Regions from separate parts of the Streptomyces sp. NPDC050738 genome, predicted to be linked through region 2. Evidence: riboswitches for the same ligand, from Rfam matches in the RefSeq annotation. Region 2 holds a riboswitch; the other holds the start of a gene.
The links. A riboswitch is a leader RNA that binds a small molecule or an ion and turns the genes downstream of it on or off. The one in region 2 is predicted to bind thiamine pyrophosphate.
Positions count from the first base shown of each region.

Region 1: linked by a shared signal. The riboswitch ahead of AB0H78_RS22225 (thiamine ABC transporter substrate-binding protein) and the one ahead of thiO (glycine oxidase ThiO) in region 2 are both predicted to bind thiamine pyrophosphate.

Region 1 is NZ_JBFAHN010000008.1:203,102-207,148, reverse strand. Features, by position in the region: gene AB0H78_RS22230 (iron ABC transporter permease) at 1-793, opposite strand, end outside; gene AB0H78_RS22225 (thiamine ABC transporter substrate-binding protein) at 832-1,923, opposite strand; TPP riboswitch at 1,994-2,099, opposite strand; gene rlmN (23S rRNA (adenine(2503)-C(2))-methyltransferase RlmN) at 2,138-3,244, opposite strand; gene AB0H78_RS22215 (phosphatidate cytidylyltransferase) at 3,325-4,047, opposite strand, start outside.
Region 2 is NZ_JBFAHN010000014.1:138,671-142,717, reverse strand. Features, by position in the region: gene pknB (Stk1 family PASTA domain-containing Ser/Thr kinase) at 1-272, opposite strand, end outside; gene AB0H78_RS29790 (thiazole synthase) at 370-1,164, opposite strand; gene thiS (sulfur carrier protein ThiS) at 1,167-1,367, opposite strand; gene thiO (glycine oxidase ThiO) at 1,364-2,509, opposite strand; TPP riboswitch at 2,507-2,619, opposite strand; gene AB0H78_RS29775 (hypothetical protein) at 2,671-3,024, shown strand; gene AB0H78_RS29770 (FAD-dependent oxidoreductase) at 3,092-4,047, shown strand, end outside.

The sequences.
Region 1 (4,047 bases), on a different contig from region 2:
TCTGCGCGGGGTCGACGAGCTTCAGCGCGCTCTCCCGTCTGCGTACGGTCCAGGCGTGCAGGGCGAGAATCGCCCCGACGGCGGCGAACTGCACCAGGGTCAGCACGGCGGCCGTCGGAAGATCGAGCAGCTGCGCGGTCTGCCGGAAGATCTCGACTTCCAGCGTCGAGAACGCGGGCCCGCCCAGGATCTGCACGACCCCGAAAGACGTGAATGTGAAGAGAAAGACCATGAGCGAGGCGGCGGCGACAGCAGGCCCGAGAGCGGGCAGGGTGACCTTGCGCCAGGCGGCGAACCGCGAAGCGCCCAGCACCCGCGCGGCCTCCTCCTGCCGGGGGTCGAGCTGGGACCAGAGGCCGCCCACGGTCCGTACGACGACCGCGTAGTTGAAGAAGACATGGGCGAGCAGGATGGCCCAGACCGTGGTGTCGAGCCGTACGCCCCACAGCTGGTCGAGCATCCCGCCGCGCCCGAGGACCGCCAGAAAGGCGGTCCCGACGACCACGGTCGGCAGCACGAACGGCACGGTCACGATGGCCCGCAGCAGCTGCTTCCCCCGGAAGTCGAAGCGCGCGAAGACATACGCACCGGGCAGCGCGATCAGCAGCGTCAGAGCGGTCGACGCGAGCGCCTGCCACAGGGTGAACCAGAGCACCCGTAGAATGTCCGGCTCGCTCAGCACCTCCCCGATCCGCCCGAACTGCCAGTCGCCGCCCACGTCGAGCCCCCGCCCGACGATCGCGACGACCGGATAGGCGAAGAAGAGCGCGAAGAACGCGACGGGACCGGCCATGAGCCCGATCCGCACCGCGTTCCCGCGCACAGCGGCCTTTACTTCAGGACGAGCGAGGACCACGACTTGACCCACTGGTCACGGTTCTTGGCGATGGTGTCGGGTGCCACGGTCTTCGGATCGGTGACCTTGGCCCCGAACTGGGTGAAGAGCGCGGGCACCTTCGCGTCCTTCGCGACCGGGTCGACGAACATATTGAGCGGCATGTCCTCCTGGAACGCCTTGCTCACCAGGAAGTCGATCAGCGCCTTGCCCCCTGCCGTGTTCTTCGCCCCGTCGAGCAGCCCCGCGAACTCGATCTGCCGGAAGCAGGTCCCGGTGGCGACACCGGTCGGCGCGGTCTTGGGCTGCGGCTTGGCGTACAGCACCTCGACGGGCGGGCTGGAGGCGTACGAGACGACGAGCGGCCTCTCGCCCTTGGCCTTCTTGCCGCCGGCCGATCCGGAGAACTCCTCGTTGTAGGCCTGCTCCCAGCCGTCGACGACCTTCACGCCGTTGGCCTTGAGCTTCTTCCAGTACGTCTCCCAGCCGCCGTCGCCGTACTGGGCGGTGGTGCCGAGCAGGAAGCCGAGGCCGGGGGACGAGGTGGCCGCGTTCTCGGTGACCAGCAGGTTCTTGTACTCCGGCTTCACCAGATCGTCGAAGGACTGCGGCACCGCGATCTTGTGGTCCGCGAAGTACTTCTTGTCGTAGTTGACGCAGATGTCACCGCTGTCGATCGGCGTGACCCGGTGCTTCTCCGCGTCCAGCTGCACGTCCGCCGACACCTGGTCGAGTCCCTTGGCCGTGTACGACTGGAACAGCCCGTTGTCGAGGGCGCGCGAGAGGAGCGTGTTGTCGACGCCGAAGAAGACGTCACCGCGCGGGGACCCCTTGGTGAGGATCTCCTGGTTGAGGGCGGCGCCCGCGTCCCCGCTCTTGAGGACCTTGACCGTGTACCCGGTCTGCTTCGTGAACTCCTTCAGCACGGCCGGGGAGGCGGCGAAGGAGTCGTGACTGACGAGGGTGACGGTCTTGGACGGCGTACCACTGGATGATGTGTCGTCCGAACTCCCGCACGCGGCAAGGGTGGTGACACCCAGCGCGGCGGCGACGGCGGTGACCGTGATTCTGGTGGTGGTGGTGCTCACTGATTTTCCTCCTGGGAGATCCAGGAAGAGACGCGGCCCTGCCCGTGGGAAAGCGGGCAGGGCGCAACAGCTCGAGTGATGACCGAACTTCCTACCCAGAATGACCTGGGCAAGGTTCTGAGGGTCTGCGGTGTGGACCGCACTCTCAGCGCTGTGGCGCTCCCCTGTCGGAATATGAAAATGTGCCGCCAGGCTACACGCCCCTGGTCAGCCCCTACCGCTCGGAGGCGGCCAGCTGACCGCAGGCCCCGTCGATCTCCTGGCCACGCGTGTCCCGTACGGTCACGGGCACACCATGGGCCGCGATCGCCGCGACGAAGGCCTTCTCGTCCTCCGGCCGCGATGCGGTCCACTTCGACCCGGGCGTCGGGTTCAGCGGAATCAGGTTCACATGGACCGGCTTCCCCTTCAGCAGCCGCCCGAGCCGGTCACCGCGCCAGGCCTGGTCGTTGATGTCGCGGATCAGCGCGTACTCGATGGAGACACGGCGCCCGGACTTCTCGGCGTACTCCCATGCCGCGTCCAGCACCTCGCGCACCTTCCACCGCGTGTTCACGGGGACGAGGGTGTCCCGGAGCTCGTCGTCGGGGGCGTGCAGCGAAACGGCCAGCCGGCACTTGAAGCCCTCGTCGGCGAACCGCAGCATCGCCGGGACGAGCCCGACGGTCGAGACGGTGATCCCACGCTGCGAAAGCCCGAGCCCGTCCGGCTCCGGGTCCGTCAGCCGCCGGATCGACCCGACGACGCGCTTGTAGTTGGCGAGCGGCTCGCCCATGCCCATGAAGACGATGTTGGAGAGCCGCGCGGGACCGCCCGGCACCTCCCCGTCGCGCAGGGCACGCATGCCGTCGACGATCTGGTGGACGATCTCGGCGGTGGAGAGATTACGGTCCAGACCCGCCTGCCCCGTGGCACAGAACGGGCAGTTCATGCCGCATCCGGCCTGCGAGGAGATGCACATCGTCACGCGGTCCGGGTAGCGCATCAGCACGGACTCGACGAGCGTCCCGTCGTGCAGCTTCCACAGCGTCTTGCGGGTGGTGTCGTCGTCACAGCTGATGTGACGGATCACGCTCATCAGATCGGGCAGCAGCGCTTCCCGGAGCTTCTCCCGCGAGCCGGCAGGGATGTCGGTCCACTGCTCGGGATCGTGCGCGTACCGCGCGAAGTAGTGCTGCGACAGCTGCTTGGCGCGGAACGGCTTCTCACCGATCGCGGCCACGGCGTCCTTGCGCTCGGCGGGCGTCAGGTCGGCGAGGTGGGTCGGCGGCAGCTTCGCCCCGCGGGGCGCGACAAAAGTGAGTTCTCCGGGCTTAGGCATGGTCCTTCAAGTGTCGCAGACATACGAAGGAGGGCCCGCCGCCCTGTGGACAACGAGCCCTCCCTCAACAAAACCGCAGGTCAGGACCCGACAAACAGCACGAGCAGCAGCCAGACCACCGGCGCGGTCGGCAACAGCGAGTCCAGTCGGTCCATGATGCCGCCGTGGCCCGGAAGCAGCGTGCCCATGTCCTTGATCCCAAGGTCACGCTTGATCATGGATTCGCCCAGGTCGCCCAGGGTCGCACTGGCCGCGACCGCGAGGCCGAGCAGCAGACCCTGCCACCACTGACCGTCGTCGATCAGGAACTGCATGCACAGCGCGCCCGCCGCCATCGCGAAGGTCACCGCCCCGACCAGACCCTCACGGGTCTTTCCGGGGCTGATGCGCGGTGCCAGCTTGGTCTTGCCGAAGCGCCAGCCGATCGCGTACGCACCCGTGTCGCTGACCACGGTGAGCAGCAGGAAGGTGAGCACCCGCTGCGGACCGTCGTCCGAGGTGAGCATCATCGCGACGAAGGTGGCCAGGAACGGTACGTAGAAGGCCGCGAAGACCCCTGCGGTGACGTCCTTGAGGTAGCCCTCGGGCGGCTCGGTCATCCGCCACACCAGGACGGCGAGAGCGGTGAGCGCCATCGCCACCCAGGCGCCCTCGGCACCGCGTACGTAACCGGCGACGACCATCGCCGCACCGCCCACAGCGAGCGGCACGAGCGGCGCCTTGATGCCCTTGCGCTCCTCGAGGCGGGAGGTGAGCTCCCACAGGCCGACGACCACGGCGACCGCTATCACGCCGACGAACAG
Region 2 (4,047 bases):
ACGTACGCGCCCTGCGCACCCTGGTCGAAGACGCCGACCACATTGGGGTGCGCGAGGCGCGCGACGGACTTGGCCTCGCGGATGAACCGCTCGACGAAAGCGGCGTCGGCGGCGAGGGCCGGGTGCATCACCTTGAGGGCGAGCACGCGGTCGAGGCGGGTGTCGACGGCCCGGTAGACCGTGGCCATGCCACCGACGGCGATGCGCGCCTCCACCCGGTAGCGGCCGTCGAGCAGCTGCCCGACCAGGGGGTCCTGAAGGGTCGTATCCACGCAGCGAGTCTACGAGGCGGGGCTGACACCCTGGTCCGGGCAGGTGCCGTCGGTGCCGGACTGAAGCCGAGCTGTGACAGGGACGGAGCCCCGGGGCTCAGAACGCCGGCCGCTCCGGGTCCAGCTCCGCCCGCCCCTCCGCAGGGGACGACGCCTCCGCGAAATGGCGGCGCGGGATGCGGCCGGCCCGGTACGCGAGCCGGCCCGCCTCCACCCCGTGGCGCATCGCCTCCGCCATCAGCACCGGCTCCTGGGCCCGCGTGACCGCCGAGGCCAGCATCACCGCCGCGCACCCCAGCTCCATGGCGAGCGTCACATCGGACGCGGTGCCCGCGCCCGCGTCCAGGATCACCGGGACCCCGGCCCGTTCGGTGATCAGCTGGAAGTTGTGCGGGTTGCGGATGCCGAGCCCCGAGCCGATCGGGGAGCCCAGCGGCATGATCGCCGCGCAGCCGACGTCCTCCAGCTTCCGGGCCAGGACCGGGTCGTCGTTGGTGTACGGAAGGACCGTGAAGCCGTCGTCCACGAGGGTCTCCGCGGCGTCCAGGAGCTCGATCGGGTCGGGCAGCAGCGTGCGCTCGTCCGCGACCACCTCCAGCTTGATCCAGTCCGTGCCCAGCGCCTCACGGGCGAGGCGCGCGGTCAGCACCGCCTCGCCCGCCGTGAAGCAGCCCGCCGTGTTCGGCAGGACCCGGATCGAGAGGCGGTCCAGTACGGAAAGCACCGAACCCTGGACCGTCGGGTCCAGGCGCCGCATCGCCACGGTCGTCAGCTCGGTGCCGGACGCGACGAGGGCGCGCTCCAGTACGTCCAGGCTGGGTGCGCCGCCCGTTCCCATGATCAGGCGCGAGGTGAAGGCGGTGCCCGCGACGGTCAGCTGGTCGTCGGCCATGGTCAGCCCCCCTGGACTGCGGTGAGGATCTCGACACGGTCGCCGTCGCCGAGCGCGGTGGCGGGCCACTGCCCGCGCGGTACGACCGTCTCGTTGACGGCCGCCGCGACGCCGGAGGGTGCCGCGCTGAGCGTGGCGACCAGCAGGTCGAGGGTGGTCCCCGGTGTGAGGGTGCGGGCGTCCCCGTTGACCGAGATGTTCATACGGACTGCTCCTGTCGTACGAGGGGGAAGCGCCGGGGCGTGAACGGCCGCGCCTCTTCGGGGAGTTCACCGGTGACCAGCACATGCGCCATGACGTCGCCGGTCACCGGCGTCAGGAGCACCCCGTTGCGGAAGTGCCCGGTGGCCAGGTGCAGCCCAGGTACCTCGGTGGGGCCGAGCAGCGGAGCGTTGTCGGGGGAGCCAGGGCGGAGCCCGGCCCGGGTCTCGGTGAGGGGGAGTTCCGTGATGCCGGGGACGAGTTCATGGGCGTCGCGCAGCAGCTCGTACACCCCGCCCGCCGTGACCGTGGTGTCCCAGCCGAGCTCCTCGCTGGTCGCGCCGACGACGAGCTCGCCGTTCTCGCGCGGCACGAGATAGATGTGGCTGCCCCGGACCACGGCCCGCACCGTCCGCGAGAGGAAGGGCGCGTACGCGGGCGGCACCGTCAGCCGCAGGACCTGGCCCTTCACCGGGCGTACGGCGACGTCCGCGAGCCGCCCGCTGAGGCTGCCCGCGGCCACCACCACCTGGTCGGCGGCCAGCTCCGTGCCGTCGGTGAGAACCGCGCCCGCGGCCCGGTCGCGTACGAGAGCGAGCCGCTCCACCCAACCGCGGTGGAAGACGACCCCGGCCCGCTCGCACGCCACCACCAGCGCCGCGGTCAGCCGCCGCGGATCGACCTGGTGGTCGCCGTCGACCCGCAGGCCCCCACGTACGCCCGGCGCGAGCATTGGCTCCAGGCGCCGGCACTCGCGCCCCGTGAGCCACTCCGATTCGAGGCCCGAGCGGCGCTGCAGGGCGTGCAGTTCGCGCAGGTGGGCGCGGTCGTCGGTGTCCAGGGCGACCGCGAGGGTGCCGCAGGTGCGGTAGCCGATGTCGCGCCCCGAGGCCTCTTCCAGCTCGGCGGCGAAGGCCGGATAGCGTGCGGCGGAGGCCACGTTGAGGGCGAGCAGGGTCTCCTCGCCGTAGTGCAGCTCGGTGACGGCGGCGAGCATGCCCGCCGCGACCTGCGCGGCACCGCCGCCGGGTTCGGGGTCGGCGAGCGCGGTCCGCAGCCCGCGCTGCGCCGCCCGCCAGGCCGTGACGAGACCGATGATCCCGCCTCCGACCACGAGAACATCTGAAGAGTTACGTGGATGCATGGGCGTCCAGCCCCTCCCTTCGCCGGCATGACCCGGATCAGGTTCGTACGGTCGGAGGCCGCCCAGCCTCCCTCTCAGCCCGGTGCGTCCGGGCTCCCGCGAGTGCCTTACGGTGGCCACCCTAGCCCCCGGTCCCAACCCCCAGTAAGGGAGCAGTCGCTGTGGCACGGTCGCTCGACGGACTCGTCCTCAGCCCGGTCGCCGACCAGGCCCCCGGGCAGGTCGGCACCAGGACCCGCTTCACGTATCACGAGCAGGGCGGCCGGATCTGGGCCGAGTACGAGGGCGGCGACGTGGAGCTCGGACGGCTCGTCGGCACGCGTGCGGGGGACCGGATCGACTTCCGTTATGTCCAGTTGAAGCGCGACGGGCAGACCGCCTCGGGGCACTGTGTGTCGGTCGTCGTCGAACTCCCCGACGGGCGGATCCGTCTCGAGGAGACCTGGGAGTGGGAGTCGCAGCAGGGGAGCGGCACGAGCGTGGTGGAGCAGCTCGTGGAGCAGCCCCTTTCCTGACGGTCCGTCAGATAGTTAGGGTGGCGGGGTGAGCGAACTGAGGAAAGTCGTCATCGTCGGCGCCGGCATGGCGGGCGTCCAGACCGCGGTGGCCCTGCGCGAACAGGGCTTCGGGGGCGCCGTCACGCTGATCGGCGACGAACCGCACCCGCCGTACGACCGGCCGCCGCTCTCCAAGGCGGTTCTCCTCGGGACGGCGGAAAGCTCCGCCTTCGACGTCGACTTCGAGGCGCTCGGCGTCGAACTCCTCCTGGGGCGCGAGGTCACAGGCCTGCGCCCGCAGGCGCGCGAGCTGGACACCACGGCCGGCCCCGTTCCGTACGACACCCTGGTCGTCGCCACCGGCGCGTACCCCCTGACGCTTCCCGGCACGGAAGGCGTCCCTGGCATCCATCTGCTCCGTACGCTCGACGACGCCGGACGGCTGCGGCCGGTCCTCGCCGCGCGCCAGGACGTGGTCGTCGTCGGGGCGGGCTGGATCGGCGCGGAGTTCGCGACGGCCGCGCGCGCGGCCGGCTGCACGGTGACCGTGGTCGAGGCGGCCGGGCGGCCCCTCGCGGGCGCGCTGCCCGCCGAGATCACCGCACCGATGGCCCACTGGTACGCGGAGAGCGGCGTCGAACTCCTCACCGGAGCAAGGGTCCTGGCGATCGAACCGGGGACGGTCGTGCTGGAGGACGGCCGCAGGCTGTCCGCCGGGGCCGTGGTCGTCGGGATCGGCGCACGGCCCGCGACCGGGTGGCTCGCGGGCTCCGGTATCGCGCTCGGCCCGGACGGCGCCGTCACCGCCGACGCGCAGCTGCGGTCCTCGCTGCCCGAGGTGTACGCCGTCGGGGACTGCGCCTCCTTCCCGTCGGGGCGCTACGGCGAGCGCCTCCTCGTCCACCACTGGGACAACGCGCTGCAGGGGCCGCGCACGGTCGCGGCGAACATCATCGGGACGGCCGGGGAGACCTACGACCCGGTCCCGTACTTCTGGTCCGAGCAGTTCGGCCGCTTCGTCCAGTACGCCGGCCACCACGC